DNA from 3 places in the Psychrosphaera haliotis genome. Region 3 is predicted to be linked to each of the others. Evidence: predicted binding sites of a transcription regulator. Region 3 holds the regulator's gene; each other region holds the start of a gene.
What was found. Region 3 encodes sigma-54, which starts transcription at its own class of promoters, with help from an activator protein. Its sites were predicted from a motif close to GTTGGCACGNNNNTNGNNT; they were not measured.

Region 1 (11,041 bases), 520 kb from region 3:
TTAGGAGCTATTTTGGCTCAACAAGGCAAAAAAGTGTTGATGATTGATACCGATCCACATGCGTCATTGACCTACTACTTTGGTCTTGATTCAGAGCAGCTGGAGTTCGGTGTCTACGACGTTTTTACTCGTTCAGAGAGTATGGACCAATCTTATTGGGATAAGTGTACTTGGCAATCCCCCGTTGAAAATTTAGATATCTTACCAGCGACTATGGCCATGGCGACTTTGGATGGCGTTTTAAGTAAAAAGTCGGGCATGGGATTAATTATCAAAAAGGCTTTAGATAAGTTTGCATCTCATTACGATCACATTTTAATTGATTGCCCTCCTATTTTAGGTGTGTTGATGGTAAACGCCCTCGCGGCTTGTAATAAGGTACTAATTCCGGTACAAACAGAGTGTATGGCCTTAAAAGGCTTAGAACGGATGTATCGAACAATGGAGTTGATACAAGCATCGCAGTCGAAAGAGTATGATGTGTGTATTATTCCAACCATGTATGACAAAAGAACGAAAGCATCTAAAGTTGCATACAAAGAACTTAATCATATGTATGCTAATAAAGTTTGGCAGGGAGTTATCCCTATTGATACTAATTTTAGGACTGCAAGTATGGAACGGACACCATTACCTATCTACAACAAAAATTCTCGCGGCGTTTTCGCCTATCAAGAACTATTAAAACAATTAGAGAATAGCTGAGTATATGTTTGCCAGTGAAAATGTGATGAAGGATTACTTAGATCAGTTGTTAACTGATGAAAGTGAAAATCTGGAGCATAATAATAAAGAATCGTCAGAAACGATCGAACAATCAAAAAATGTTCAAAACTCCTCTGCAGATAGCCTCGCAGAATCTAAATACAGTGCTAAAATTAAACAAGATTTTAGTAATGTTGAAGATTTGCCTGAGAAAAATAAACTAAAACTAAAACCTATTGAACGCGCAATTGTTGCCGATAAGACTTTGCCAGTAAAAGAACCTGAGCCAGAAGTTAATTCTTTAGAACAACTTTTACTAGCAGTAAGTATACAGCAGCAAGAAGCCGCAGAAGCATTGGCGTTAAAAGAAGAACAAGCAGTAGCAGTAGAACCAATAGTTGAAGAAAAGGTTTCCGCAGTCACTGAAACCTCAACTGAAACAACAACGGTTCCTGAAACGGTTACAGACTTAGAAACGTATACCGAGGCTGAAGTTGAAACTAACGTTCAGGTTGAAGCTGAAGAAAAACTAGAAACTACTGTTGCTACAAAATCGATAGATAAAATTGAAGAGCCATTTCAAGCACTATTTTTTGAGGTGGCAGGTCTATCATTAGCGGTACCGTTGCACGAGTTAGGTGGTATTCACAACTTAGAAGATGTGACCAGTTTGTTTGGAAAGCCGGATTGGTTTTTAGGTGTAATGGTCAATCGCGAGAAAAAAATTAATGTAGTTGAGTCGGCCAAATGGGTAATGCCAGAAAAATACGACTCACTTCAAACCAAACCTGATTATAAATATTTAATCATGTTGGGTGAAAGTAACTGGGGTTTAGCCGCGGAAAAATTGGTTACAACAGAGTATATAAAGCCAGATGATGTTAAATGGCGCTCTCAACCAGGAAAAAGACCTTGGTTACTAGGAACGATAAAAGAAAAAATGTGTGCTTTATTGCATGTCGATGATTTAGTTGCCATGCTTAATAAAGGCATTAATGCACGTCAAGAATAAAGTTATTCAATTTAGGAGTTGCTCACATGAGTGAAGAAAGAGCCCCAGTTAGTAAACTAACAGATGGCAACGACGAAGTGTTGCAGTGGGTTACATTTCGTTTAGAAGACGAAACTTATGGTATTAACGTAATGCAAGTTCAAGAAGTATTGCGCTATACAGAAATAGCTCCTGTACCAGGTGCCCCAGAATACGTTTTAGGCATCATAAATCTTCGTGGTAACGTTGTAACGGTAATTGATACCCGAGCTAGGTTTGGTTTGTCTAATGGCGAAGTAAGTGATAATTCAAGAATTGTTATTATTGAGTCAGACAAGCAAGTAATCGGTATTCTAGTTGATAGCGTTGCAGAAGTTGTTTACCTAAAAACATCAGAAATTGATAGCGCACCAAATGTAGGTACAGATGAAAGTGCTAAGTTTATCCAAGGTGTAAGTAATCGCAGTGGCGAGCTTCTTATCTTGGTAGACTTGAATAAGTTAATGACAGATGAAGAGTGGGATGAAATCTCAGACATCTAGCAGTTTTAGTAGAGAGTAGTAATGATGGTGTGGATAGGAGTATTATCTGGGGTACTAGTATGTTGTGTAATTGCAATACTGGTTCTTTTTTCACGCCATCGTCAACAATCCGCAAGTCATACAAAAGAATTTCAACAATTAAACAGTGTTTTTAGCTTGCAAGGTGAGTCTCTTAAGCAAATCAAACAAAAGCTCGATAGCACGCAGCTACTGCATTCAAAGTCCGAACAACACAAAGAATACCTACAACAACTTATTTCTCAGTTACAAACAAATCAACAGCAACAATTAGATGTGATTACAGAGCTGAGCAACAAAATATTGATGTTGGAGCAAAATCACGAACCTAACCCACTCTATACTCGCGCTAAAAAGATGATTGAGTTAGGTGCGGAATTAGAAGAAGTCATTCAAGAGTGTGAAATATCACGCGCTGAAGCTGAATTACTGATAGCGATGCAGAAACAAACAAAAACTGCTTAACGATTCGTTTTAGTAAAGTAGTACCTTTTACCCAACCTACAAATCTCTAAATCCCCAAACGTCCGAAGCTCCAAATATCAAGATCCCTCAATATCTAAATCTCCATTTAGTTACTGTTATAAAAGAACTTTTTATCAGTGGCACGATTAATGCTTTTATTGGTTAAGTAATTTTAATCGTCGAGCAATTGACGGAGGCAAAAATGGATAAGCTCCTATATGTATCCATGTCGGGTGCAAAGCAAAACCTGATTGGTGTTTCTATGAACGCCAACAATTTAGCCAATGCTAAAACGGCAGGCTTTCGTGCTGACTTTGAACAACAACGTTCAATGCAAGCCTTTGGAGACGGTCTTCCTACTCGAGTTTTTGCTATGGAAGAAAGACCGGGTTCAAAGATGCATCACGGTCCCATAGCAACTACGGGTAGAGACTTAGATATTGCTATATCGGGTCGAGGTTGGCTAGCCGTTCAAGATCAGAACGGAGAAGAAGCCTATACCCGTGAAGGTAATCTACAAATCACCCGTGACGGATTATTGACGACCGCTAAAGGTACACCGATCTTAGGTGAAGGCGGCCCCATAGTTTTGCCTGTGCCTGTCGAAAAAGTTGAGATAGGACCTGATGGCAGCGTTACTGTGCGCCCTCAAGGAGCTCCGGCAAACTTCTTAGAAGTTGTTGACCGATTAAAAGTAATAGAACCACCAAATGACAATGATTTAACGAAAGGTTTAGATGGTTTATTTCGTTCAAAAGACGCCGTTCTGTCAAATGAGCTCTGCGGTTTTTGCGAAGCCTCGCCAAATATCAGGATTGTTAGTGGTGCCTTAGAAATGAGTAATGTTAACCCTGTAGAAGAAATGGTGTCGATGATTTCACATCAACGTCAATATGAAATGCAGGTGAAAATGATGAAGACGGCAGAAGATATAGATAGAACTGAAGATTCATTATTACGAGTTGTTTAATTAGAATTAATTGAGGAGGCGGCTATGCATCCCGCACTTTGGATAAGTAAAACCGGCTTAGATGCCCAACAAACAGATATCGCAGTTATCTCGAATAACCTAGCGAATGCCAGTACCGTTGGCTTCAAAAAAAGCAGAGCGGTATTTGAAGATTTGTTATACCAAAACATTAATCAACCAGGTGGTCGTTCATCTCAGGATACCGAATTACCGAATGGTTTAATGTTAGGCGCAGGTACTAAAGTTGTAGCAACGCAAAAGAACTTCTCTCAAGGTAACATGTCGACAACAGACAATAGCCTAGATTTTATGATTCAAGGCGATGGCTTTTTTGAAATTCAACGTCCAGATGGAACATTGGCCTATACACGTAATGGTCAATTTTCGTTAGACGAAAATGGTCGGATTGTTACTTCAGGTGCTGGTTTTGCGCTGCAACCTGAAATGAACGTGCCTGCAGAGGCGAAGTCCATAACCATTTCACAGCAAGGTGAAGTAACGGTTCAAATTCCGGGGCAGGGAGCCGGCGTTGCAATCGGACAGCTCACTATCAGTGACTTCATTAATCCGGCTGGTTTAGAGCCAATTGGTCAAAACCTATTTACAGAAACTGGTGTAAGCGGAGCTCCTGTTCAGGGTAACCCAGGAATCAATGGTCTAGGAATTGTTGTTCAGGGCGCTCTTGAAACGTCTAACGTTAATGTAACTGAAGAACTTGTAAACATGATTGAAAGTCAGCGTGTTTATGAAATGAACTCAAAAGTAATTTCGTCTGTTGATCAGATGCTTAGCTTTATTACGCAGCAATTATAACTGGTAGATGTTTGGAGTCAGATTATGAACATATCGAATTCGCTAAATCAAATAAATCAATCTACAAAGGATGTTTTAAGAGTTTTGTCTCTTGTTGGTGGTATTGGCTTGTTAAGTGGTTGTGCAGTGAATCACGATGTGGTGGAGGAAGATCCATTTTTTGCTCCCATCATGCCAGAAATACCTTCTGAAGAAGTAGTTGCGACAGGGAGCCTATACCATAGTGGTTGGTCAAATGGGCTTTATTCAGACACTAAAGCTAGACGAGTTGGTGACATTATCACCGTCATGTTGATGGAAAATACGCAGGCTTCAAAGACGGCAAAAACAGAAACTAAAAAAGAGACCGATGCTAGTTTGTCGCCACTTGTAGGTCTAAACGGATTAGCGCCGACTATTGGTGGTAATACCTTGGAAATGGGCATTGAGTCAGATAGTACGTTTAAAGGTGATGCAAAGTCGGACCAAAGTAACAGCTTGAATGGTCAAATTACGGTTCATGTTTTGAGAGTCTTACCAAACGGTAATTTAATAATTAGAGGTGAAAAGTGGTTAACGCTAAACACTGGGCAAGAGTTTATTAGACTAACCGGTATTGTTAGATCAGAAGATGTTTCATCAGATAACACAGTTGAATCTACTCGCGTGGCGAATGCTCGCATATCTTATAGCGGCAAAGGCTCTTTGGCAGAAGCTCAAGAAACGGGTTGGTTATCTCAGTTTTTCATGAGTTCGATGTGGCCATTTTAGGAGTTACATATGAAAATTTTATTAGCAGTTTTAATCTGCACTAGCCTCATTTTTAGTTCAAGCGTTAATGCTGTTCGTATTAAAGATGTGTCTACTGTACAAGGCATTCGCTCAAACCAATTGGTTGGATATGGCTTAGTAGTTGGTTTGCCGGGTACCGGAGAGCAAACAACATTTACCGAGCAAAGTTTTAAAGCAATGCTTGGCAACTTTGGCATTCAACTTCCAGCGAGTTTAAAGCCAAAAATTAAAAACGTAGCGGCCGTTGCAGTCCATGCTGAATTGCCTGCGTTTTCAAAGCCAGGTCAGAACATCGATATTACCGTTTCCTCAATAGGTAGTGCAGGCAGCCTTAGAGGTGGCACGCTTATTCAAACATTTTTGAAAGGTGCAGACGGTAACATTTATGCCGTAGCGCAAGGATCACTTGTAGTAGGTGGTTTAGGTGTTGAAGGTCTTGATGGTTCTCAAGTTGTTATCAATACACCAACCGTTGGGCGAATTCCTAATGGCGCTACAGTTGAACGTTCAGTACCAACGCCTTTTGGAAATGGTGACCATATTACCTTCAACTTAAATGAACCAGATTTCACGTCGGCAAAACGTTTAGCAGATACGATCAACAACCTAGTAGGTCCAAACACGGCAAAGCCAATGGATTCAGTATCAGTGCGTGTTATTGCGCCAAGAGATATTTCACAACGTGTTGCCTACTTATCAGCAATTGAAAACTTAGAGTTTCAGCCAGCGAGTACAAGTGCCAAAATTATTGTCAACTCTAGAACTGGCACTATCGTTATAGGTAAAGATGTTCGTTTAAAACCTGCGGCAATTACGCACGGTAGCCTAACGGTAACCATCGCTGAGAATCAGCAAGTTGATCAACCTAATCCATTGGCCAATGGCCAAACAGTTGTAACAAATCAAACAATAATAGATGTCGCAAGAGATGATACTCGAGCGTTTGTTTTTGACCCTGGTGCGAATCTTGATGATTTAGTACGCGCCATAAACCAAGTGGGCGCAGCGCCTGGCGATTTAATGGCTATATTAGAGGCATTAAAGCAAGCTGGAGCGATTGATGGTCAATTGGTTGTGATTTAACTTTTAATTTAATATATAGAAGGAATAACACGATGGCATTTTCACAAGTATTGCTAAGTGACGTAACTGCAAATAAAGAAACAAACCAGGCTATCCTGGAGATGTTAGATATTAACGAGGCGCATGATCTTCAATACCACGTGTATGAAGTTGCGTTTGGCGATAAGCAAATATTTTGTTGTTTATCAGGTGGAGTAATTGAAAACAATGAGATTCAATTTACGCCTGTTGGATTAGCAGCATTTGAAGCGTTAACGAATATCAAAGAAATGCCAGAAGCTGAGTATTTCGCTGACTTTATTAACACTGAAAAAAATATTGCTGAGCAAATTGAAACCGTATTTGCACGTGTTCCAAATGGTGCAAAAGTATGTTTTGTAGGTGATATAACTGGTGAGTTGAAAGAGGAATTATCTAAGTTCTTCACAATGATTCACTAGGAGTTCATATGCCAGTCGCCCAATGATGAGTCGAATCAGTACATCGGCTCATCGGGCAATTGCTCACTCGAGTAAAAGCCAATCTAGTAAAAGCCAGCCTAGAAAAAGTCAGTCAAGTAAAAGCCAATTTAGTCCAAATCAAACCTCCCAACAATCAGTAACATCACATCTAAAACTCAATAACTCTTTTATTCATGTATTAAAGCTCTTGGCACAAGACTTGAAATACACTCAATATTATTAATTTAATAGCTGAGTTGACGCATAAAAGTGTCAAAAAAACGACAATGAATAATATTGGAAACTCGAGTAATGCGCTTGATCTGATTGGTCTTCAAGAGTTGAAGTCCAAATCTAAAATGGATCCTGGCAATAAAGAAGCGCTTCATAAAGCTGCTCAACATTTTGAGTCCATTTTCATTGGTATGATGCTTAAATCAATGCGTCAAGCGAATGCAGTATTCGAAGAGGGCAACCCAATGCACTCTAACACTACTAAATTTTTTCGAGACATGTATGACTCTCAGTTAGCTAATGATATGTCAGAACAAGGCAGTGTTGGTTTAGCAGACATCATAGTTAACCAGCTTAGTGGCGAGAACGATAAATACGTTAATGCAGGTGTATTGCGAAATGATAATCGATTTGATGAACTCGTCGGAAATATATCTAAAAGTCCAACATCGCCAAACCAAGCCTCAACATTTAGTTTACCAGGTGATGATCAACAAATTAAAGATCGACTGTTTGCAGGTGCTGAAAAAGCTTATAACGCAACGTCAAATGAACAAAACAAACCACTCGAAGTGAACAAGCAGCCTTCAATTAGCTTTAATTCACCAGAAGAGTTTGTTGACAGCATTTGGGATTATGCAAAACAAAATGCGTCAAAAATTGGTTTAAACCCAGCGGTCATGATTGCTCAGTCGGCATTGGAGACTGGTTGGGGGAAACACGTATTAAAAGACAAAGACGGTAACTCAAGTTTTAACCTATTTAACGTAAAAGCTCATAGAGATTGGGACGGAACAAAAACTGCGCAATCGACATTAGAATTTGAAAACGGCATAGCGGTCAAAAAAGTTGAACCATTCCGTGTCTACAACAATGTGAATGAATCATTTAATGACTTTGTTAGCTTCCTAAAAAGCAACGATAGATATGAGCCCGCATTAAAACAAACAAGCAATCCGGAACAGTTTTTGCAAGGTCTACAAGACGCTGGTTATGCCACAGATCCAAATTACGCAAATAAAATATTGGGCATATTAAACAGCGATAACTTTCAAGAAATGATTGGCAAATTTTCTGAATTAAGCGATGGCGAATAGAGGAAATAAATAATGGCTGGCGGAATTTTAGGTACAGGTGTTTCTGGTTTATCAGCAGCTCAGCATGGGCTTGATACGACAGGTCACAATATTGCCAACGTCAACACTGAAGGTTTCAGTCGTCAAAGAGTTGAAACTCAATCTACGGTTGGCTTGGCTTTTAGAAGTACTTTTTTAGGCAACGGTACACAACTCGCAGGTATCACTCGTACGTTTAATGATTTTAATTATCAGGAAGTTATTTTTAACGCTAGCCAATACAATTCAAACAATACCAAATATGTTAATGCGTCACGTATGGACAACCTATTAGCGGATCCTGAGACTGGCATTACAACCTCATTCGAGGAAATGTTTGATGGCATCAATGGTGTAACAGAAGAGCCAACAATCATATCGGCCCGAAACGTAGTAATTGCAAGAGCAGAAACAGTAGCGCAACGTTTTAATACATTGTACGAAGAAATCTCAGGGCAGCACCTTGGTGCCGTAAACGAAGAAATAACAACAACAATAGAAGAGATAAACTCTATTGCTGCGGAAATTGCCAATCTTAATGGCAAAATTCAAGTAGAAAACGCGGTGAGTGGTAGTGGTTTTCCACCCAATGATTTACTAGATAAAAGAGACCTATTGCTTAAGAACTTAAGTGAAATGGTTCAAGTTGACACGATTAAACGTAACGACGGAACAATTAATGTCACTATAGGCAAAGGGATTACATTAGTTACAAACTCTTTTGCTTTGCCGCTATCGGTGGAGCGAAATGAATTTGATTCGAGCAAGCTTGAAATCGGTGTCGCTACTCGAGCCGATACAGTAAATAAAACTTATATTACGGACCAGTTATCAGGTGGCTCCCTAACTGGGCTGTTTGATGCTCGTGATAATTTAATTTTACCGACACTAAATGAACTCGGTAAGTTAGCAATTGGACTTGCTGACAGTTTTAATCGCCAACAAACATTGGGTCGCGATTTAAACGGCGACCAGGGTCAATATTTATTTAGTGACATAAATGAGCCTCAGGAAGTATTAAGCCGAACGTTAAACTCTCAATACAATGTAGGCGAAACCAAATTTGAAACTTACATTCGTAATACTAACGAACTATCCGGCGAAGATTATCGTTTAGATTATGACGGAACCAATATCGAAATGACTGATATGGATGGTAACGTCATAACTCAATTCACACCGGCTGATATTGCCACAATGGCAGGTGGTACTGCTATTGCTGTGGAAGGTACAGGTATTGCTTTAGCTATTGATACTAATAACTTAACAGCTGGCGACAGCTTTATGATCAGGCCAACACTTACTGGCTCTAGAGCAATAGAACGAGTGTTAGAAGACCCTGAAAAGCTGGCCGCAGCCGATAATGCGTTAGACATTTCAGCCACCAACAACCCAAATAATATCGAACTTAATTTATACGAACTCACTGCCGCATCAGCGCCTGCAGCTCCACTGCCTGCGCCGTTACCGGATAACTCAATTTCTATTGAGATTGATGCTGGTGCAGCTAACTATGTGGTTCGTGACTCGGGCGGTACCGTCATCAGTGGACCGAATGCAATCCCTGCCGATCAAATCATAGACGATCCAGTTGCTGGATTCCGTTTTGAATTGAAAGGGGTTTTAGCGGGTAGTGAAGTATTTGATATCGTTCACGCTGATAACCCAGGCTTTGATGAAACCAAAAAATTTGGTCCTGGCGATAACACCAATATGTTGGAAATGTTGAATTTTCAATCTCAACGTAACCTAGATAACGGCACCAATAGCTTGTCTGAAAGTTATGCAGACCTAGTAACCACTATTGGTGTAGAAACAAAGAGTAGAGAAATATCTACAGCTTCATTTGAAACATTGTTGGCAGGTTCCGAGCAGCGTTTAGCTGGTATTCAGGGCGTTAACCTAGATGAAGAAGCTGCAAATCTAATTCAATACCAACAAGCATACTCAGCCGCAGCAAGAATTATTACTGTTGCTCGAGACACTTTTGATACCTTATTACAGGCAGCAAGGTAGGTCATTATGAGAATCGCAACCAGTAACTATTTTGAAAGAAGCCTTACCAATATGCAGACTAGACAGTCTGCGTTAGACCGATCACAAATGGAGCTCTCCACGGGTAAAAAGATCATTACCCCTTCCGACGATCCGACGGGAGCAAATACGGCAATTCGTTTGAGAAAAGAATTAGACGTTTCAGATCGATATTTAACGGCTCAGAACTCGGCTGAACGATTTAACTTGTTAAGTGAAAACTCTGTAGCAAGTATGACGGATATAATTTTCCGTGCAGAAGAGCTGTTGCTTACATCGGTCAACGGTACGATGGATCAAAACAGTTTAAACGCCATTGCTGAAGAACTACAACAGCGTTTAGACCAGTTTGAAGGTTTAGCGAATACCACAAATGCGAATGGTGATTTTATATTCTCAGGTTTTCAAACGTCAACTCAGCCTTATCAAAAAGATGACTTTGGTTATAACATTTACAAAGGCGATGATGGGCAAAGAGACGTGTTGATCGCAGCAGGCTTTAAAGTTGAAGTTAATGACCCAGGCAGTATGTTTATTGACAATGTCCCTTCTTCGACGGCGAGCTTCGTACCAACTCCAAATCCTGCAAACCCATCAAATAGTGAAATATCAATGGGGTTTGTAACTAAAAAAGCGGAGTTTGAAAGCACATTAGCACCCGTTTACCCAGCACCATATACCGTTAACTTTGTAGCGGGTGCGGCGGCCGGAAATATTCGAGTTGAAGTTCGAGACAGTGGCGGCGTTGCTGTCCCTATAGAGCCAAATAAATCAGCGTTTCTAGACATAGCGCCTGGTGACAGTGTCGAATTTAATGGTATTGAGTTTAAGACTCAAACTAATCCAGCTCCTGCTGTAGG
Region 2 (11,041 bases), on a different contig from region 3:
AATACATTTTGTTGCCGAATTTGATTGTACCCAAGTTTCGTGCCGAAATGCATTATCTTTTATACTAATTTTGTGGATTATTTGAACATTTGCAGTCCATAATAAGGTATTGAAACAAGGAGCTTTTACAATGTTGAAATTTATATCGGCCACAATACTCATTTTCATTAGCTTTGTTGTGTTTTCTCATGCAGAACATGACAAGCCTCGATATGTTGCAAATAATGGCGTAGACCAAGGGCGATGCGATAAAGCAGACACACCATGCAAGACAATTGGGTTTGCAGCAGCTCAATCTAACAAGGGCGATATTGTTTATGTGTCTTCCGGGGAGTACTTTATTGAAGACGTTTCCGATATTTTTTATTTAACCGGCTCATTGATTAAAGTTAAAGGCGGCTTTTCTCAGCAGGACAAATTTAAAGTGCAAAGCGCTAAAAACAATCCAACATTAATTCACGGCATCCCCGCTGAGTATCACCAAACTTTGGTGAGTAAAGGTTTTAAACCACAATCCGATTTAAAAGCGATGTCTGCAGAGCAGCAAGCAGAACTAAAAGAGAAAATTTCTGCCGTAAAAGCCCTTAGCCAACAACAAAAAAATGTTCAATGTATGGACGGTATGGCGGGCAGTTATGCCTGCAACAATATGGACTTAGTTTCACACGTTCCACTTGAAAACATGAGTTCAAAACCACCTTCTGGTAACGACGTTTGGGGTCACGTAGATTTAAATACGAATACTGAATACGCCTTAATGGGCATTAGAAACGGCACCGCTGTTTTTAATTTATCAAATCCGTCTAATCCAGTTGAAGTAGGCACGGTTCGTGGCTTAAATGCATCGTGGCGCGATATAAAAGTTTATCAGTACTATGATGACACGGCTAAACGTTGGTTTGCCTACGCTTATGTCTCTACCGATGGTGCGGATGATGGCATCACAATCATTGATTTAAACGACTTACCAAACTCAGTTTCACTCGTTAAAAAAGATTACACGGACGACAGTGCACATAATGTTTATATATCAAATGTTGATTACTCAACTGGCGTAGCAGTAAATAATTACGTTCCTAAACTGCATGTTATGGGCTCAAATAATTACGGTGGCGCACATCGTAGCTATAGCTTAAGCAACCCAGAGTCGCTGTCAGCAGCTTATGTTCCTTTTGACAAAAGCCGAAGTGACTACACTCATGACGGCGCTTCCATGGTAGTGACCGATAGTCGAGTTCAAGATCAGTGTAATCGCTCTGGTGCATTCTGTGATGTGTTCATCGACTTCAACGAAAACCAACTTCGCCTTTGGGATCAAACAGATCCAGCTGCAACAACAGAACTTGCTTCAGCTAGCTATCAAGGTGCACAGTACGTGCATTCTGGATGGTGGAGTGAAGACAAAAAATTCGTATTTTTACATGATGAGCAAGACGAACTGTATAACGGTATTGATACAACCTTGTATGTTTTTGATGTACGCAATTTAAACCTACCTGTTTTGAGTGGTAAGTGGATTGGCAGCACGCCAACCATAGATCACAATGGTTACGTTAGAGGTAATAGATACTACATGTCTAACTATGAAAAAGGCGTCACGGTATTAGATATTACGTCTCCGTCGAACCCTATTGAAATAGGCAACTTTGATACCTTTCCTGTGAGTAACAATACGAGCTTTAATGGTGCTTGGGGCGTTTATCCATTTTTACCAAGTGGCCTTATATTAGTGAGTGATATCAATTCTGGTTTATATGTATTACAAGACAAGACCCGCACGGTAGACGAAGGTCAGTTACAGTTTACTCAGTCTTCATACACTACCGACGAAGGTGAAACCGTTACATTTAATGTTGAACGGGTAAATGGCTCCACTGGTGAAGTGAGTGTTCAGTTTAAAACTTTGCAACTTTCAGCGAACAGCGACGACTTTACTACAACAACGGGAACATTAACTTGGGCCGATGGCGATACCACAACTAAAACAATTGACGTATTAACGACTTTAGATACAGACGATACTGAGTTTTCTGAAATATTTAGTACCATGTTGTTTAACGTACAAGGCGGTGCAACATTAGGGCAATACAAGTCTGCGCAAGCGGTGATCAACGGCTTAATTGACTATGGTAATGTGTCCTTTTCTAAACCAGAATTCACCATTTATGAAGGTGTTAACAGCACAAATGGTCAGTCTTTAATAAACATAGATCTAATTAGAAGTATTTCTGATGAAGGCGCTTTGTCAGTAACTGTTGGGGTAGACAGCAGTACGCCTGTGAATGCTCGAGATGACATCACGATAACAAGTGACACTGTGCAATGGGCGGATGGCGAGCAAGGAGCTAAAAGTATTACCGTTGCGATTAACAACGATACGCTTGAAGAAGCGCTTGAACAAATCACACTGACGTTAACCTCAAGCACGCCGTCAAATGCTTTTGTAAGTGCAACCACCGTTTTAAACCTATACGATGATGACTCTAATACTGCACCATCGTTTTCAATGGCCAGCGACACATTTACCATTGGCACCAATTACGACTTAAGCCAGGTAGTTTCTGATATTACCGATGAAGCTTTAGACTTACTTACCTATGAGTGGCAAGTGCTGTCTGCTGCAAATGGCGAAACCCTAACAAATGAAAATACTTTAGACGCTGTATTCACAGCAAGTAATGCAGGCACCTACGATGTAAGTTTAACCATCACAGACGTATTTGGCGTGTCTACGCAGCAGCAAGTAGTTTTAACCGTGGCAGAACCAGCAGGTCAAGACGACTTAGGCAATGACTCAAACGAAAGCTCAAGCGGTGGCTCAAGTATGTCTCTAAATTGGCTGTATTTAAGCCTGTTATTGATATTTACTCGCAGAACAAGAAACTATTTGCTTAAACATTAAGCAATCAATAACATTGAGGTAAATCAGGGAGTGACAAGCAATTTAACTTTGCTTATACTTCCTGAGCTTCATTAAGCCCCCTTAGCTCAGTTGGTTAGAGCATCCGACTCATAATCGGCAGGTCCCCTGTTCAAGTCAGGGAGGGGGCACCATTTTAAAAGACTCTTCCGGTAAGTATCTACTTACAAAAATATTCGCAACGCCCTTCAGAACTAAAATTACCGATATGCATGACTTGGAACCATACTGATATTGTATTGATATGCTTCAATGTGTGACCCGCTGCGTTTTTGAAATAAAGCCTATTGATTGCTTTCAGCAGCAAACGTTGTTTTAAAGTACTTGTGCTCAATATCCTTTAATCTTGCTGGATCATTGAGTACGTCACCTAAGGTATTTATCAAAAAATCGTAGTTGGTATAGTCACTTTCAACGGTAAGTAGCTTACGGATCCAACTCCACATCTTCTCTTTTCCGATCTCGCGTTCCAACATTATCCAGTTTATAGAGCCAAAGGTGTAAACATACAAATTCCGATTTCCATAGTCGGCCGAGGTGTTGATTTCACTGATTGGCGTCAGCTTTACGTTTGCTAATTCTGTTAGTTTTTTCGCTATGATCGCTTGGTAGGCGTCTTCTCCAATTAAATCCTCTGTTACTTTCAGTGATAGATATTCTGAAAACGATTCGGATATCATATCGCCTAGCTCAGAATTGAATTTTCTATAGGTACCAAAGTAGTAGTGCGCGAATTCATGGGCGAAAAATGGTTTAAACCAGTCGGTTGTTTTGTCATTGATAAGGTCTGCTAAGCCATTTTCCATATGAGCTATATAGACGATGGAAGGGTAGGCAACAAAAAGCCAACCGTTCTTTTTAGACGTGGGTGTTGTGTGGATAAAAACGATCTTTTCACCGTAAGGGAGGTTTAGCTTTTTTTGGTAATAGCGTTCGAATGAGGCGCTTACTTTTCCAAATTTTGTCATTTGGTTGGGGGACAGCCTTGAGTTTAAAAAGTAGCTTCCATTGCGTTGCGCAATATCAAAATCACCAGCAAATAACATTAATTGCTGAGCTTTGTTGCTGCTAAAAGTTCCAGACGTACCTTTAACAGGTGCACTTCCGTTTACGTGGATTGACTGGCAGTCTGCACATTTTACTTCGATGTCATATACTAAAGAGTCAAACCTAATATCTTTATCAATATCGTATAATACCGGATACCAGGCAGCTTGCATTCCATCCGCCCTTACTGTTTTGCCGTTAAAGGCGATATTTCCTTTCCAGTCTCCGTAGTCGCTCGCTTTTGTCATGTCTGATATGACTGGAAACTTTCCCGTATATTTAAATGTTAGGGAAGAGGGTAAAAATTTTCCTTTACCTGTTTTGTCAGGCAGGTAATACCCAAAGCTTTCATACGAATATTCATTGTTGTAGTCTTTTTGATAACTGTAATTAAAGCCATCGTCTTTATCTCTGAAGTACTGGATATTTAACCCTGAATTAATAAAAATATAGTAGTTTTTTATTTTGGGGATGTTGCTCAGTGTGAAGTTTGCGTCGATTGTTCCGTGTGTCACGGATAGAGTTAACGTGCCTGATAGCTTTGGGGGTTTGGCTGATACTATCGTGGAAAAGAGTGCAAATATAAACAGTATGGCGTATTTCATAAACGTCCTTGCTTTGACTAATTGTCCTTACAATACATCAATGTATCGTTAAATGTAATCAGAGCCGACGATAACAGCCAGCTCAGTTAGGGGCGCTATTTACCGTGTTTCTTTTTGGTTCCGACAACACGTCGTGCAATCGCTAACAAGTTCGGTGAAATGTCTTTGGCACCGTCTTTTATAAGTTTGCTTACGTCGCTTGATGCAAATAATGCTGTTGGCGCTGAATCCGTTTTGATACATTGATACATGTGTTATGCCAAGTCCGTTTACGGTAATATACGGGCGTGCTGCGTATGCAAAAAATCAATAAAATAACGAAGGTCTCATAAAAATTCATGAAAATTAATATATTGAACATTGTCTTGGTAACTCTAACTCTTGGGTTAACCAACGTGTCTCAAGCAGATGTCATCCCATTAGAGGACTGGTGGTTGCAGGCTGATAATGCTGGCGGATTGCGCCAAAATATCGATTCGCCAGATATGTATTTTGCGGTAGCCCAAACGCCGTTATGGTTACCATACATGAATTATGAAATTATGGAGGGTTATCACTGGGCAACCTATGCCGAAGCATCATCCATGTTAACGTCAAATTCCCTCTCTACACGTGTACATACCTATTTTAATCAAGAAGGTTGGTCTGGGTATTATTTTCAAGGCGTTAATCGTTATTTTTTCCGATACGCCGATAGCAATATTAATGGCAAATACAAACATGCTGGTAACTATGTAAACCACAATGACACACTTTCGAACTTCAACCAAAGTAACTTTGCTGGTCTGATATTGATTAAAGATGAGTTTGTTGAGCCGGTTTCGGAGCCAGCTACTATCGCGGTATTTGCATTAGGGTTGGTTGGTTTGGTAATACGAAGACGCAGAGCACGCACATAACCAAATACGAGAATGCTCTGCCAAAATTACTGATGATTGCGGTTTATGTGACCGCTTATCTATCCAGTCGCCACGTTGGACGTTCAAGCTTGATGTCTTTACCAACCGCTTTGATGATCAGAGGCACTAGGCGTTCTTGATCTGGGCCAACGAGTGAGAAAACATGGCCATTGATGTCGTTTCGACTAATGACATTTTGCTCTTCAGGCGCCGAGCTAAAGTTAGACTTGTTCTCATCAACAATTTGCTTAGACAACGTTTGTTGCATTTCTTTGGTCGCCATCGCTTTTTTCGTAGCTAGCTTATTAGTTTTGGTTCTTGCTGTACGACCTACTCTGTGAAGATAGTCGTTATTGTTAACTGGTAAATCGAAGTTAACCACATAATACAAGTCGTCAATATCGATACCACGCGAAACAATGTCGGTTGCCACTAGGTAGTTAAACTCGCCTGTTTTAAAACCTTCTAGTCGTTGCTGACGCTTTTTCTGTGAAATATCGTTATGGATACCCGTTGTTACAAAACCTTGCTCATTAAGTAACTTATTGAGGTAATTCACTTCGTGTTTGCTATGAGCAAAAATCAATACGCGCGCGCTGTCTAGGCGTTTTAACAAGGCATATAAATGCTCGTGTTTCTCTTCACGACGTACGCGATACATAGTATGAACAATCTGATCGAGAGCAGGTTGAATGTCACCGCCTTTAATCAGTTTCACGCGATTTTGGTACTCTTTACTAAATTTGTTAAGTGCTTTTGAATCCGTAGCCGAAAACAGAACTTTTTGCGCCTTAGCAGGCATTAACGCCATCATATGTTTAAGTTCGCTATGAATGCCCATGCTAACTAAACGGTCTGCTTCATCCATTACAAAAAACTGAATTTTTTCAAGTGATATGGTTTTGGCTTTTAGCATGTCCATTAAGCGTTTTGGTGTTGCGACTAAAATGTCGGTTCCGCGCTTAAAACGATTAGCTTGCGATTGCATTCTAACGCCGCCAAAAATACTAATAGTACGAAGGCCAAGATCTTTACCATATAAGCCAATCGACTCTTCTACTTGCAAGGCCAGCTCACGAGTTGGCACCAAGAACAATGCTCGGATAGGTCTGACTTGCTCTGCGCTGTAATCAACCTGACTTAACTCTTGTAAAATCGGCAATAAATAAGCCGCCGTTTTGCCCGTTCCTGTTGGTGCAATCGCATAGGTGTCTGTACCTGATAGAACAGCGCCAATAGCTTTTTCTTGGATATAAGTAGGCTTACTATACCCTAGTGTTTTAGTGTTTTTTTGAAGGGTTTTGTTAAGTCCGAGTTTTGCGAAAGATGCCATGATGCTCAATTGTTGACGAATAATGCTTTTATTATACCTCAAGTCTGCCGATTTGGTGTGCAAATTGCGCACGTAAATTTTATGCCCCATGATTTACTTAACCAGACACGCTTGAATAGCGACTGAAACGAAGTTTGTAACGGTACAACTCACTCCCAACCTTGTTACAAACAAATAACCAACACTTAAACACAATTAAGCGTTAAATTATTGATCTTGTGTTGTTTTTCGGTACTATCACGTCGCTAAAAATGGACTTTTAAGGCATCTACTTTTGGCTTTTCTTTTTTTTGCCCAGCAACTACGGAGCTAGTATGAACTTCATACCAAAAGCTATTGCGATTTTATTGATTGCAGTTTCAAGCTTTTCTTCTAATGCAGATATTATTCCTGCAGACTTTTTAAACACTAATGATCAACTAATCACGGTTGATACAGAAACCGGCATTGGCGCAAAAGACGCTAACGCAAATGCAACGTTATTACGCAGTATGTTGGGCACTATTACGAGTTCAACTTACAATCAAACGTATGGTATTACCGATACCTTGATATCTAGTAGATACGAAATAGTTTCTGTTGCCACTAAAGTTTTCAACGAAGACTATGAAGTTCAGTTAAGTAGAAGTGTCGGCATTGAAGGCTCACACCTAAAAGATTTCTACGGTCACGCACTAATTATAGATATGGCTAATGCACTATTTGTAACCAACGACGTGCCAGAACCTGCACCTTGGTTGTTATTGATGTCGGGCATGATTGTCATTGCAGCAAGAAAAGCCTACAAGCGTTAGCGCGTAATTAGCTTAATGAGATGGTTATAGGCCATCTCATTCACACTGTCAGCATTTTTTACATAAAACACCTCGACACGCCTAATAGAAACCCAACTCATTGTATTATATAGTTTTTACTAACAGGCACGTTTTTTGTATGTTTTTCAAACATATAACTAAATAATAATAACAATATCCCAGGATAACCACATGACATCAAAGTTGCTAAAAATCGGACTTACCTCACTGATTTTACTTTTTACTAGTATTGCCAACGCGAGCGTAATTACAGACCCACTTGAAGATAAGATTGTAACGGTCAATAATTTAGATTGGGTTTGGGCGTCACCATGTGCAGGTCGTTGTTCGCAATTGGTAAGTAATTGGGAATACGCGGGCGGATTGTACACAGATACATTAAATACTCAGTTGGACGTATCAATCTGGCGTTTTGCGAACCAATTTGAGTGGGCTATGGTTCCTGCGCCTGCTTTATTTCAGAACCCAGACAAATGTGCGTCATCAGCATTTGATGCAACATATAGCCATTGTGACTTTTCCGACAGACGAGTAAGCGAAATTGATTTTTCAGTTGCTGAGACTATGCTAGTGCGCACCAACAATGTCAGTAGTAACGTAAATGCTGTTTCAGAGCCATCAACATTAGCGTTATTTGGTCTTACTATCTTAGGGTTAGCATCACGCAGATTAAAAAAGCAAGCGTAGTTAAAACTGCTTTTTAAATTAATGCTCGGCGTTAATTTAAATTAAAGAAAACACCAACCATCACCGTTGGTGTTTTTTTTGTTTAACGAGGATCATTTAAGTTACTTTTTTCGTCTGTAAAAAAGTTAGGACTTCCTTCAAACAAGTCTTTGTCCATTTCCCTATTAAATTGTTTTGCATCCATGTCAAACTGGCTAAATCCTAAATGAGTTAGTTTATATACTTCGGTATACGCATCGTTCACTATATCAAAAAGACCACGCATGGCTTTCTCCTCGGGCTTTGCTTATCAAGTTAATAGTTACAACTTAAGTGATACTTCTACTAATAAACTAAGAAAGAAACATACCAGTTTGTTTAAAATTTGTAGTGCTCTGTTTTACAAAGAGTTGTTGTTTTTAGTTGGTTTTGGAATCGTTTGTTTTTGCACCAATTTGATCAGTGATGCACTGTTGTAGCGCCAAAAAGTGATTTATTGCTACGTGTTTTCAGTTAGCTCCTGTTAGGGTAGGAAAAAAGTTTCCCGTTTTCGCATCCAAATCACAGTTAGATACGTTACGGAGATAACACATAACAGTAGGTCAAATATGGAACATGATGAATTATTGCCTCTTCTCAGTGCGACTGCGAAAGGTGACAAAAAGGCATTTGCGGAATTGTATAGTGCAACCAGTGGAAAGTTATATGCTATCAGCCTGAAAATGCTAAAAAATACCGCTCAAGCAGAAGAAGCTTTGCAAGATGCTTTTATTAAAATTTGGCATAACGCCAGTGATTATCAGTCAAACAAAGGCGTGGTTATCTCATGGATGATCAGCATTGTTCGGTATCGTAGTTTAGATTTAATTAGACACAATAAAGTGAGAAAAGAGCAAGAGTTTACTAATGAGCATAGCGCTGATTTAGAAAGCGTTGAAGTTAACGATGAAACTGACTTAACCATTGAGTATGAATCGGGCAACGACAATAAGTTAGTAGACTGTATCGAACAATTAGATCAGCAGCAGCGCCAAGCTATTCATTTAGCTTATTACAAAGGCCTAACTCATTCTGAGTTAGTTGATCACGTGTCATCACCTCTAGGTACTGTAAAAAGTTGGATTAGACGTGGCTTACAACAATTACAAAGGTGTTTAACGTTATGAATTATGAAAATCAAAAACTCATAGACATGTTGGCAGCAGAGTATGTGTTGGGAACGTTAGTGGGTTCAGCGCGAGATCGCTATTCAAGACTTATGTTAACGTCAAACCGAGCTCGTGAAGCAACTTGGAAATGGGAGCAACATTTAAATCGGCTAGCGAGCTCAATTGAAGCCGTTGCACCAGATCAACAAGTTTGGGAAAAAATTAGTCAGCGTATTGATAATAATGTTGTTGCTCTGAATATCCAAACCCGCGCCAGTAATGATGAAGACAATAAGCCTGAAGAAGCAGTGAAAAAGCCGAAAAGCAGACTCTTGCAAGCTTGGTCATTGGCTGCCACGGTTGCCTGTATTGCCCTTGCTGCTATTGTTTGGCAATCTAAAACGCCATTGCCTATTGATACATTTGAAAGTAGTCAGTTAGCGGTCTTTAAAAATGAATCTAAAGCGCCATTGTGGTTAGTGGATGTTCAAGACCAAAACTTAATTGTTAGGGCGAGCTCATCACTTGAAGCTAGAACCGACAAAGATTACGAATTATGGATGATATTGAAAGGCCAAGACGCGCCAGTTTCATTAGGCTTATTGCCTAAAGATGGTATGAAAACATTGTTGAAGAACAGCCAGTTTAATGCGCAAGATATTGCATTATTAGCGGTCAGTTTGGAGCCTTTAGGTGGCTCACCGACTGGTTCACCTACTGAAGTTCTTTATACGACCGACCTAATTGTGCTTTAAAGCACAGAACATTCACCTACGTTGGTTAATTAAACAAGGTCCGTTTTACAAAGCCAGGCTTGAAATAGAGTCTGGTTTTTTTATGCCTAACAATTAGTTTCATTTATTTTTCACTATTCTGCATCCAGTTTGAAACCTTACGCGTTTTCTTCATGACTTCTTAATAAAACAAAGGATAAAGTCATGAAATTGTTAACTCCATCTTTAGTCGCTCTGGCTGTATGCAGTACTCTTTTCAGCACGGCAAGTGATGCCTCGAGTCATAGAGAAGCACCAAACATTGCTCGATTTGCAGCATTAGACTCAACAGATTTTTACGCATTTAATAGTTACGAAGAAGGTCGTGGTGAATATGTCACATTAATCGCAAACTATATCCCTCTTCAAGACGCTTACGGTGGTCCAAATTATTTTGCGATGGATCCCGACGCTACATACAGCATACATATAGACAGCGATGGCGACGCCATTGAAGATATGACCTTCGCATTTAATTTTAAAAGTATGCTAGCGCAAGACAATGAAGGTATTGCTCTTACCGTTGGTCCTGAAGGTAATCAAAGAACCGTCGCAGTACCTTTAAAGAATATTGGTGGCATCGCGCCTGGTAACAACGCCGCAGTAAATTTTAGCGAAAGCTACTCAGTGTCTGTTATTACCGGTCCACAGCGCACTGGTACAAAAACCATGCTAACAAACCCAATGACCAATACTAATGATTTTGGTAAGCCATTGGATTATGTAGGTAATAAAACATTCTCATCAATGGAGAACTACCAAGCCTACGCCGACCAATTTGTCTATCAAGTGTCTATTCCTGGTTGTGACAGCATGGCAAAAGTATTTGTTGGTC
Region 3 (11,041 bases):
ATTGCCATTAGGACCAGCACAACTAACATCTTGGAAAGTAGACTCAGCTTTGCCATTTACTGTATTTGAAGTGGCATCTATGGTTGCATCACCATTTGTAACACAGGTGGAGCTAAATGAAATTGCAGTTGCTGAAGTAATAGGGTCAAAGTTTTCATCAACTAGTTCAACAGACAAACCTAACGTGCCACCTGCACTAATTTCTGTATTACCGTTTGCATCAGTCAGTGCCGACTTGATTTCACCTTCCGTAAAGTTACCGGCGTCGTCAAATGACCCTATTAATACCGTCGTGTTTTCATCAAGCGCATCCGCCGCAACAATTTCATAAGCAATAGTGTCAACATAAGTAATGTCATTAATAGTGGCTGAGATAGTCGCTAATGCAGCGCCTAAATCATTTTCATTGCCGCTTAGTTCAACTTCCGCCAAACCACTTGAATTAGTAAGAGCAGAGCTTGCATTCAAAGAACCGATTTCAGCAGAGAAACTAATAATTGTATTTGGTATAGCGACATTATTTTCATCAACAAGCATTACACCTAATTGTGCCGACTCGTTGGCTTTAAATCGATTAACGGCTAGGCCGTTACGTTTCAAAGTAATAGATAATTCTGGTGACGCAGCTTCAGTTGTGCTTGCGGATAGAACTTCAAACGCGGAATCAATAGATAGTGTTTCATCACCAATAGTTGTTGTTGCAGTAACCGTTACTACTCCAGCGGATATGTCAGAGGTATTTAGTGATACAGAAGTTGTGCCATCGGTTGCAGTTAGTCTAGAGGAGCTAGACAAAGTCCCGCTGTCCGTTGAAAAACTAATTTGTTGGCCGCTAATTGCAACACCACTTAAATCAACCAAAGATACTGAAACGGTAGCTAGGTTCCCTGATGTAAAGCTATTTGTCTCATTATTCAACGCATCTTTAACGGCTATGCTGAGCATTGCGTCAGTACCTGAAATGCTTTCTTCGGTAGTCACGTCATCACTGTGGCCGTTACAACCACTTAAAACTAATGTGGCTAATAACGCGATTGAAAACCACACTTTTGATAAAAGTGATCGTTGTTGATTTAAGTAATTCACTGCAAAGCTCCTAACTGCTAAGTCCGTCTTTTATATACTGAAATAACTCTTTGTAACTTTTTCCAGGCTTTTCTTTTTCTACTTCTTTTTTAGCCTGACGCGTCAACTGTCTAACTCTTTGACGTTCTAGCGTAGGTGCTTGTTCAAGAAGATCGTTAATTGCGTCATCACCATTTTTAAGTAGTGCGTCACGCAGCCTTTCTATTTTTTGCATTTGCGCATCATTGGCTTGGCCAGGAGTGGTTAACCTTTGATATTCAAGCTTTAAAGTATCAAGAGCTTCGTCTCGAAGCAACTTTGCCATGAATTGCATATGTCGGCGCAATGCATCTGGTTTTGTTGCAATCTTGTCAGCAAGCTTAAATGCATCTAGAAGTTCGTCACTCGCCGTTATTTTTTGGCGCTGCGATTTAGAAAGCTTAACGAGTTTTTCAGCAAAAATACGTAGGTCTTTTGCTTCTTGTTTAATTTCAGATTTGCTGATGTAATTTTCATCATCAGGCATTAAATAATATGGTTTTGTCATAACAATTGGGTCATTAGATTTTGATAAACGAAGATATAGATTTATGGTATGCTCAAGTGAGTAAATTAACCAGTATTTTTGAGCCTTTATGACGAATAATAGCGACATTTTTCAACAAATCAGTGAAGTGAAAACCGCAATTGCTGATTTGCTAGACATGAGCAAGCAACATGGTGCAACTTCAGCGGAAGCTGTGATTAGTAAATCGAAGGGGATTTCGGTGTCTAGTCGTTGTGAAGAACTTGAAAATATCGAGTTCAACCAGGAGGGTGCTCTTGGTATTACCGTGTATGTTGGTCAACATAAAGGTTCAGCGTCAACGGCTGATTTAAGTCATGAAGCTTTGGAAAGAACGGTCAAAGCAGCGATTGATATTGCTAAGTATACCAACGAAGATTCATTTGCTGGATTAGTAGAGTCTGAGTTAATGGCAACGGATATTCAAGACTTGGATTTATATCATCCTCATGAAATTACTCCAGAAGAAGCCATCACTTTTTGTTTAGAAGCTGAGAAGTCTGCTTTTGAAGCTGATTCTAGGATCACGAACTCAGACGGCGCGTCACTATCTTCTTATCAAGGTTTTAAAGTTTATGGCAATTCTCATGGCTTTATTGAAGGTTACCCAAGTAGTCGTCATAGTTTAAGCTGTTCTGTGATTGCAGAGTCTGGCGATGAAATGCAACGAGATTATGCTTACACCGTTGACCGAATTTTCCAAAGTATGGAAGCGGCGACAACTGTTGGTAGTAAAGCTGCAAAAGCGGCACTTGAGCGCTTAGATGCTAAAAAGTTAGATACTTGTCAGGTGCCTGTGTTATTTCATGCTGAAGTAGCGTCAACGTTATTTGGCCACCTAGTTTCTGCAATTAGTGGTGGAAGTCTGTATCGAAACTCTTCGTTTTTGATGGATAGCATAGATACTCAAATTTTACCTGAGTTTCTAACCATTGAAGAACGCCCTCATGTGCTACAAGGTTTGGCAAGTAGTCCGTTTGATTCTGAAGGTGTCGCTACGGTAGATAGAAATATCGTTGAAGCAGGCGTGTTAACCACTTATTTATTGACCGGTTATTCGGCTCGTAAAATGGGCCTTAAAACAACAGGCCATGCAGGTGGAATTCATAACTGGTACATTAGCCAAACTGATCCTGATTTAGCTGCCATGTTAAAGAAAATGGACAAAGGTTTGTTAGTAACTGAGCTTATGGGTCAAGGCGTGAACACAGTAACTGGTGATTACAGTCGTGGAGCTGCAGGGTTTTGGGTAGAAAACGGTGAAATCCAATATCCAGTATCTGAAGTAACCATTGCTGGTAATTTGTCTAATATGTTCAAACAGATTATTGCTATTGGTGGTGATGTTGAGCGTCGCGGTGCGGTTCAAACCGGCTCAGTATTAATTGAAAATATGAAGATTGCTGGTAACTAGGTTGCTTTAGCGTAAATACAATCAATTAGTACAGTGGCTATTATTGATAACAAAAAAAGGAAGCCTAGGCTTCCTTTTTTTAAGTCATTTTTTATTCAAAATTCAAAATTCAAAATTTACCACGAGGCTCTGACATTGAATCCGTTATTGGATCACTCTTGCTCGTCACCAGACTCTTTTTCTACTAAACGAATACCAGTTTTCTCAATTACGATATCGCCAGACTTGTATAAACCACCTATAGCTTTTTTGAAGGCTGCCTTGCTCATACCAAACAAGTTAGAAATGATTTCTGGCTTAGACTTGTCATGGACAGCGGCAAAACCACCTTCTTTATTCAAAAATTCCATGATGATTTTTGAGTATTTATCACGAGTCACCTTTCCGCCTTGAAGGCTAAGGTTAATTCTGTCATCTGGACGAATTCGAGTAATAAAGCCTTTTTTAGATTGGCCAAAACTAAGGCGTTGGAATACATCTTGTTTGAACAGCAAACCCCAATGGCTATGATTGATAATAGCTTTAAAGCCTAGCTCGGTGCTGTTCGCAATGATCAAGTCAACTTGTTGCTCAGGCTTAAAGGTGCCTTCATTTTCATCTTTTACAAATTTGTCTATTTTTGAAGACGCAGTAGGGCGCTGATCAAGGTCATCAAGATAAACATAAACCAAATAACGTTCGCCCACTTCCATTGGTCTGTGCTGTTCGCCATATGGAACAAGTAACTCTTTGTCTAAGCCCCAGTCTACAAAAGCACCAACACGAGTAACGTCTGTTACTTTTAAATATGCAAACTGACCAACTTCTACCTTTGGTCTTTGCGTTGTTGCAATAGGTCTATCTTCTGAATCCAAATAGACAAATACTCTTACTTCATCACCTTCTTTTGCATCTTTAGGTGCATGTTTTCTAGGAATAAGCAGTTCGTCGCCATCTCCGGCATCAACAAAAACACCAAAGTCGACGATTTTTGAGATAGGGAATGTGTTGGTTTTTCCAACTTCAATCATTTAATTTTTCCAATTTTACTAAGAAGGCACGTCTTTTTCAATGTTGCCACTACGTTAAAGTAGCAACCATGTTGCCGTGCCTAGGAATGCAAATATGCCGACAATGTCGGTCACTGTTGTCAGTATAACACTACCAGCTAAAGCTGGGTCGATGTTCATTCGTTTTAATGCAAGTGGGATCAGTACACCGGACAAACCGGCTGCAACGAGGTTCATTAACATCGCAAAAGCCAATACGCCACCAAGCATTAAATCTTGCTTCCATATCGCCACAACTCCGGCAATAAGGATGGCCCAAATAAGACCGTTTAGAAAGCCGATGGCGAGCTCTTTGCCTAGTAGCCATCTTGAGTTTGATTCGCTGACATGGCCCATTGCCATACCACGAATAACTAGCGTTAAAGTTTGACTACCGGCAACGCCACCCATGCTAGGCACGATAGTATTTAGCACGGCGAGAAAAGCTAACTCATCGAGAGTACTCTCAAATAAACTCGATACAAACGCAGCCAACAACGCGGTGAATAAGTTAACGCCTAACCAAAGCGAGCGCTTTCTGGTACTGTCTAAAACCGGTGCAAATGTATCGGCTTCATCATCAAGACCTGCCATGCTCAACATTGAGTGCTCAGCGTCTTCACGAATAATATCAACCACGTCATCAATGGTAATACGGCCTAGCAATAAGCCATTTTCGTCAATAACTGGGGCTGTCATCCAGTCATATCGTTCAAATAATGTGGCGACCTCAGACTCCTGCATCGATGCTGGGATGACCTCAAAGTCTGTTTCCATTACTTCCGAAATGAGTTTACTCGGATTAGAGGTCACTAGCGCTGATAATGACACCTCACCAATAAAGTGATCTTGCTTGTCTACAACGTACAAATAATCTGTATTTTCTGGGAGTGACTCTTTGAGGCGCAAATATCTTAGGATTACGTCAACCGTTACGTCAGGGCGAACCGTAACCGTATCGGTATTCATTAATGCGGCAGCTGAATCCTCTTCATAAGACATCACTCGTTCTGCACGCGCTTGGTCCTGTTTATCCATGCTTTTTAATACACGGCGATAAACAGCGTCTGGCATACTCCGTAAAACTTCTGAGAAGTCATCATCATCAAGGTTGGTAGCGGCTTCAGCAACACGCTCTGGCTCCATTGCTCGTAATATTGGGTTACGAACCTCTTCAGATAACTCTTCTAGAATCTCACCTTGAATGCTGCTGTCGATAAGTTGCCAAATAACAGTACGACTTTTAGGCGGTGAGGAGTGTAATAACAGAGCAATGTCATTTGCAGCCATAGAATCAAGCATATTCCGGACACGAACAAACATACCGTCACTGATAGCGGTATTTAGTTCATTAATTGGAATTGTGTATTCTTGTTCTAATAATTCAGGCATATCAAAATCAAAGGTTTCTGTTGTTTACCTTGCGCGTAAGTCTAACTTAGATTGCCATTTTATGATAGTAACTGGTTGTTTTACTGGCAAGATAAGAGGTTATTCAGACTCATCAAAGCGGTTGCTTACAAGTTCACAAATTGCGTTTAGTGCTTGTTCTTCGTCTTCGCCGTCCGCTGTGATTGTTACTTCTTTGCCTTGATTACTTGCTAACATGAGCAAAGCCATTACGCTGTCAGCACTTGCCGTTTTTTCACCTTGTTGAACTTGTACTTTGGCTTTAAATTGAAGTGCCAACTGAGCCATTTTGGTGGCAGCTCTAGCATGTAATCCAAGTTTGTTTTGGATAGTGATAGTGCGCGATAACATGACTAAGCCTTATAGCTGTTCTAAATAACGACTCATTTCACGGTGTCGAGTTTTGATATTTTTGCCGCGAGAACGGAACTGCTCAGCGAGGGTTTCTGCAATGTATACGGAGCGGTGTTTTCCACCTGTACAGCCTATAGCTATTGTTAAGTAGCTTCTATTATTGCGCTCTAAATGAGGCAACCAAGTGGACATAAAGTTATTAATTTGAAAAACAAATTTATTCACCAATGGTTGGCTGGAAAAGAAGTCTTTAACGGGTAAGTCTAATCCGGTTAAAGCGCGTAATTCAGGTTCCCAGTGCGGGTTAGGTAAAAATCGTGCATCAAAAACAAAATCAATGTCGTTTGGAACGCCGTATTTGAAACCAAAGGATTCAAAGGTTATAACCAGTTCTTTATCAGATTTACCTAATATTTTTTCTCTTACCATTTCGGTAAGTTGATGCACGTTCAAATCTGAGGTGTCTATGTACAAGTCGGCTCTAGAAGACAAGCCATCTAATAATTTACTTTCTTGGGCGATGGCATCAGGTAATGAAGCGTCGCCTTTGGTAAGAGGGTGTAGTCGTCGAGTTTCGCTATAACGACGAATAAGTACTTCATCTTTGGCATCGATATAAAGAACCGTGGTTTTTACACCTTTAGGTAAGAAGTCCAAATTATCCATTAACTCTTGTTCAGAGCTTGGTAAGTTTCGAACATCAATGCTTACAGCAACTTGTGGGTAATTTTGTGATAACGAATGCGATAGAGCAGGCAGTAAGTCTACTGGCAGATTGTCAACGCAGTAGTAACCTAAGTCTTCAAGTACTCTAAGTACTACCGTCTTCCCTGAGCCTGAACGGCCACTAACTATAAATATATGCATGATTAAGCAGCTTCAATTACGTTGTATAAGTCGTTATCTGTTTCGGCACTTCTAATTCGTTTCAGCATATCTTTGTTATCAAAGATTTCTGCAATAGACGCAAGCGTTTGAAGATGCACATCACATTGATCTTCAGGCACTAATAGTGCAAAAAATACGTCTACTGGGCGATTATCAATCGCGTCGTAATTTATTCCAGGGTGACTAACCAATAATACCGCGACTGGTTCACCTTTTGGGGTGATTTTTCCATGAGGAATGGCTACACCATTTCCTATTCCTGTACTTCCTAGTTTTTCGCGATTCATTAGACTCGCCAATATATCTGTGCAAGTTAGATCAGGTAACTTAGTACTAGCAATCTCGGCAATATGCTCTAGGATCTTTTTCTTGCTTTGGCAGTCTGCCAGCACTTTTGTGCAGTCAGGTTGCAGAAGTAACTTTACATTCATGGTTTTATTTTACTGCTATTTTCTTTTGATCTTATCTCAAAAGATGGATTAAAAGTACCGTCCTTGGCACTTTAATTTTAATGAGAGAAGTTAGTGTCGAATTAACTTTTCTTTATGCTTAATAACTTGACGATCAAGTTTATCAATTAATGAGTCAATAGCAGCATACATATCTGTATGCTCCGATGTAGCAAAGAGCTCTCCACCGTTAACATGCATGGTCGCTTCTGCTTTTTGGCTTAGCTTTTCAACGTCTAAAATCACATGGACGTTGTTAATGTGGTCAAAATGACGCTGTAACTTTGCAAATTTCGTATCAACATACTCTTTTAAAGACTCTGTTGCATCGACATGACGACAAGTTAAATTAATTTGCATATGCACTTCCTTCTTAATTGATAAAATGGGTGTATTACACCAATCGTTTTCTCTGGTTTGAAGGGGGAATGTTTAACGACTCCCGGTATTTTGCGATAGTTCTTCTGGCTACTTGGATGCCCTGTTCGGCCAGAATATCGGCAATCTTACTGTCACTTAACGGTTTTACTTGGTTTTCAGCGGCAACTAACTTTCTAATTAAAGCTCTAATTGCGGTTGATGAACATTCACCACCATTTTCGGTGCTAACGTGGCTAGAGAAGAAGTACTTTAATTCAAAGATTCCTCTGGGAGTGTGCATGAATTTTTGTGTTGTCACACGTGATATTGTGGACTCATGCATATCAACCATTTCTGCTACATCGTTTAGAACCATTGGCTTCATAGCTTCTGGACCATATTCAAAAAAGGCTTGTTGCTGCTGTACTATACAATTTGATACCTTCAATAAAGTGTCGTTTCTGCTTTCTAAACTTTTAATAAACCATTTTGCTTCTTGTAAGTGTGAACGAACAAATTGAGCATCAGAGCTATTAGTTGAAGTTTTAGACAGTGAAGCGTACTGTTCGTTCACTTTAATTTTAGGCATAGAATTGGGATTTAGCTCTACTAACCAACGACCTTTTTTCTTAATTACGCTAACATCTGGAATTACATAGTCAATTTCATCTTTAATAACTAAGCTAGCAGGGTTTGGGTTCAGAGACTGAATGAGCTCTAAGGCTTCTTTTAAGTCATTTTCTTTTAATTTTGTTTTACGGAGAATGGTACGGTAATCGCGATTAGCCAGTAGGTCGATATTCTCGGCAATTAAATCAATAGCTTCCTGTCTAAAAGGCGTATCAATACTATATTGTTGCAACTGAACAAGTAGGCATTCTTGCAAGCCTCGGGTAGCAACACCAATAGGATCAAAGTGTTGGATACGCTTTAATACGGCCTCTACTTCTTCAATTTCAACATCTTCAATATCTACAGACTCTACGATGTCTTCTGTTGATACGGTCAAAAAGCCTTTATCATCGATGGCGTCAATAATCGCGGTAGCAATGGCTAAGTCATGTTCTGAAAAAGGAGAAAGATTAAGTTGCCACTTTAGATGGTCTTGAATATCCAGCGTTGTTTCACCCTGGTAAACGGTGTCTTCGCCTTCGTAGGCTGGGCCTGAGCTAGCAGGAGCCGCACTCATGTAATCGTCCCAACTAGAGTCAGTAGGGAGCTCGTCACCTATTGTTTGTTCTTGAATGTTTTCGTTGGTATCACGTTCATCTTTGGTCCATTCAATTTCATCGTCATTTGAATTAGATGCGGCTTCATTTTCATGGCGGTCGTGATTGTCTTTAGGGAGTTCAATATGCTCAACAGAACCATGCTCCTCGTCATTTTCTAACAAGGGGTTGCTGTCCAAGGCTTCTTGGATTTCTTGTTGCAGTTCTAACGACGACAATTGCAACAAACGAATTGCTTGTTGTAATTGAGGGGTCATAGTTAACTGCTGACCCATTTTAAGTTGTAGTGTTGGTCTCATTTGATCCCAGTAAAGTACTGACTAAAATAAACTTATTTGTACTAACAAAATATCAAAGTTTGAACTGGTCACCAAGATAAACTTTCTTCACAATGTCACTTTCTAGTACCTGTGAAGGAGTTCCTTCGGCAATTAGCTCCCCATGACTTACGATATAGGCTTTTTCACAGACATCAAGTGTTTCACGGACATTATGGTCAGTAATAAGAACACCTATTCCCTTTGCAGTTAATTGTTGGATTATTTTTTTGATATCTATCACCGAGATAGGATCAACACCTGCAAAAGGTTCGTCTAAAAGAATAATTTTTGGATCTGCCGCTAAAGCACGTGCAATCTCTACCCTGCGACGTTCACCGCCAGATAAGGCCATACCAAGGCTGTCCCGTATATGATCGATATGAAACTCCGCAATAAGATCATCTAACAAGTCTGCTTGCTGGTTAGCATCAATGTCTTTGCGCATTTCTAGAACTGACATGATGTTTTGTGAAACCGTAAGCTTTTTAAATATCGAAGACTCTTGTGGAAGATAACCGATACCTTTACGAGCTCTTACGTGCATAGGCTCATGACTTAAATCGTTTTCGTCGAGTTGGATAACGCCTTTATCATTTGGTACAAGACCTACAATCATATAAAACGTGGTTGTTTTGCCTGCGCCATTAGGTCCTAGTAAACCCACAACTTGTCCGGCTTCAACCGACAGGCTTACATCTTTAACAACTTGTCTACTTTTATAAGATTTGGCTAAATGCTTGGCCACCAACTTGGTCATATTAGGTTTTCTCTACTTAGTTATTTGGCTGTGTTTTTTTTGTTTTAATAGTCGTTGTTACACGGCCACCTGTTGATTTATCGCCGTCTGCTTTAACTCGCTGAGCATTTAAATCAAAGACAATATTGCCACTTTCAACAATTGAGCTGCCTTGCTTATATTTAGCTTCGCCGTTTAGCTCCAAAACTCGATCGTTAATCATATATACAATTTCGTTAGAACTCGCTTCTAATAACTCACTGGCAGGATCGTCCTGAATAAATTTGGCCGGTTTACCTTTGGCTATTAACTTTTCTCCTACGCCATCTTTAGTGATGACAAAAAGCTCGTCCGCAGTAATAGTTAAGCTACCTTGCTGAATTTTCACGTTGCCACTAAAAAACATAGTGTTATTTTTGTAATCTAGATCTTGGTTTTCAGAGTCGATAACAAGGTCATCATTAGCGATGGCCATTTGACAGATTAGTAATAGTGAAGCTAAAAAAATAGTTAAAACCTTAGTCATCCTGATTTCCTTTTAAGATTGTTCTTACATGCTTTGTTAAAGTTACTCGCTCGGCTTTTAAATCAGCACGCAAGCCTTTGCCTTCAATAGTCGTTTTTTCGCCGCGAATAATAATAGGCTTATCGGTAACCACGAGCTGAGAGTCTAAATCAATTTCAATATACTCAGTTTCAATACTAGTCACTAGTTTATTATCATTAAGCTGGAACATAGTAACGTCATTTTCTAGTGTTAGCCGGCCATCTTGAACACTTCCCGTCATTGCCGCTAAACGCCAAAAGGGTTTGTCGTCTTGGTAAATTATAAACTCTGGCTGCTCAAAATACGTAAGTGCAAGCTGAGCATAATGTTCCATTTTCTGTGAAAAAACTTCCTGTTTTAATTTACCTTCAACATTAAACATTTCTTGATGTAAGAGTGTAGCGGTAAAGTCCGGTATTAATACAGGCTCATCACTATCATCAAATTCATTTAGTGTATTAAAAGCAGGTAACCACAGATATAAACTAATACCTATGAAAATTAAAATTATGACGAGTTTAGTTCTCATTAACTGCTCGCACCCTCAAAGTGACTGGTGATGTAGTCTTCGCCTTGTTGCGCCATAATGATTAAATCTGTTAACTCTCTTACCGCACCTTTGCCACCAGGAGTTTGCGTAACGTAATGCGATATTTCTTTTACAAAGGGATGTCCA

Region 1: flgF (flagellar basal-body rod protein FlgF) is a predicted target of sigma-54. The motif match lies at 2,858-2,876, and genes of this name have one in related genera.
Region 2: ABD009_RS12710 (PEP-CTERM sorting domain-containing protein) is a predicted target of sigma-54. The motif match lies at 7,721-7,739, and genes of this name have one in related genera.

What each region holds. Positions count from the first base shown of each region.
Region 1 covers NZ_BAAAFQ010000004.1:166,727-177,767, reverse strand. The annotation lists gene ABD009_RS03470 (ParA family protein) at 1-705, shown strand, start outside; gene ABD009_RS03465 (chemotaxis protein CheW) at 710-1,717, shown strand; gene ABD009_RS03460 (chemotaxis protein CheW) at 1,744-2,238, shown strand; gene ABD009_RS03455 (DUF2802 domain-containing protein) at 2,260-2,721, shown strand; gene flgF (flagellar basal-body rod protein FlgF) at 2,924-3,691, shown strand; gene flgG (flagellar basal-body rod protein FlgG) at 3,716-4,504, shown strand; gene flgH (flagellar basal body L-ring protein FlgH) at 4,529-5,254, shown strand; gene ABD009_RS03435 (flagellar basal body P-ring protein FlgI) at 5,264-6,358, shown strand; gene ABD009_RS03430 (hypothetical protein) at 6,391-6,798, shown strand; gene flgJ (flagellar assembly peptidoglycan hydrolase FlgJ) at 7,086-8,129, shown strand; gene flgK (flagellar hook-associated protein FlgK) at 8,142-10,163, shown strand; gene flgL (flagellar hook-associated protein FlgL) at 10,170-11,041, shown strand, end outside.
Region 2 covers NZ_BAAAFQ010000010.1:110,034-121,074, forward strand. The annotation lists gene ABD009_RS12675 (choice-of-anchor B family protein) at 131-2,902, shown strand; tRNA gene ABD009_RS12680 (tRNA-Ile) at 2,978-3,054, shown strand; gene ABD009_RS12685 (M1 aminopeptidase family protein) at 3,205-4,572, opposite strand; gene ABD009_RS12690 (hypothetical protein) at 4,668-4,823, opposite strand; gene ABD009_RS12695 (PEP-CTERM sorting domain-containing protein) at 4,911-5,471, shown strand; gene ABD009_RS12700 (DEAD/DEAH box helicase) at 5,527-6,876, opposite strand; gene ABD009_RS12705 (hypothetical protein) at 7,119-7,598, shown strand; gene ABD009_RS12710 (PEP-CTERM sorting domain-containing protein) at 7,791-8,306, shown strand; gene ABD009_RS12715 (hypothetical protein) at 8,389-8,571, opposite strand; gene ABD009_RS12720 (sigma-70 family RNA polymerase sigma factor) at 8,894-9,451, shown strand; gene ABD009_RS12725 (anti-sigma factor) at 9,448-10,188, shown strand; gene ABD009_RS12730 (DUF4331 domain-containing protein) at 10,372-11,041, shown strand, end outside.
Region 3 covers NZ_BAAAFQ010000004.1:686,304-697,344, reverse strand. The annotation lists gene ABD009_RS05725 (Ig-like protein, group 1) at 1-1,086, opposite strand, end outside; gene yjgA (ribosome biogenesis factor YjgA) at 1,097-1,612, opposite strand; gene pmbA (metalloprotease PmbA) at 1,701-3,044, shown strand; gene ABD009_RS05710 (CvfB family protein) at 3,197-4,054, opposite strand; gene mgtE (magnesium transporter) at 4,109-5,464, opposite strand; gene ABD009_RS05700 (HPr family phosphocarrier protein) at 5,564-5,833, opposite strand; gene rapZ (RNase adapter RapZ) at 5,843-6,703, opposite strand; gene ABD009_RS05690 (PTS sugar transporter subunit IIA) at 6,706-7,155, opposite strand; gene hpf (ribosome hibernation promoting factor) at 7,246-7,533, opposite strand; gene ABD009_RS05680 (RNA polymerase factor sigma-54) at 7,568-9,061, opposite strand; gene lptB (LPS export ABC transporter ATP-binding protein) at 9,114-9,839, opposite strand; gene lptA (lipopolysaccharide transport periplasmic protein LptA) at 9,856-10,344, opposite strand; gene lptC (LPS export ABC transporter periplasmic protein LptC) at 10,337-10,894, opposite strand; gene kdsC (3-deoxy-manno-octulosonate-8-phosphatase KdsC) at 10,894-11,041, opposite strand, start outside.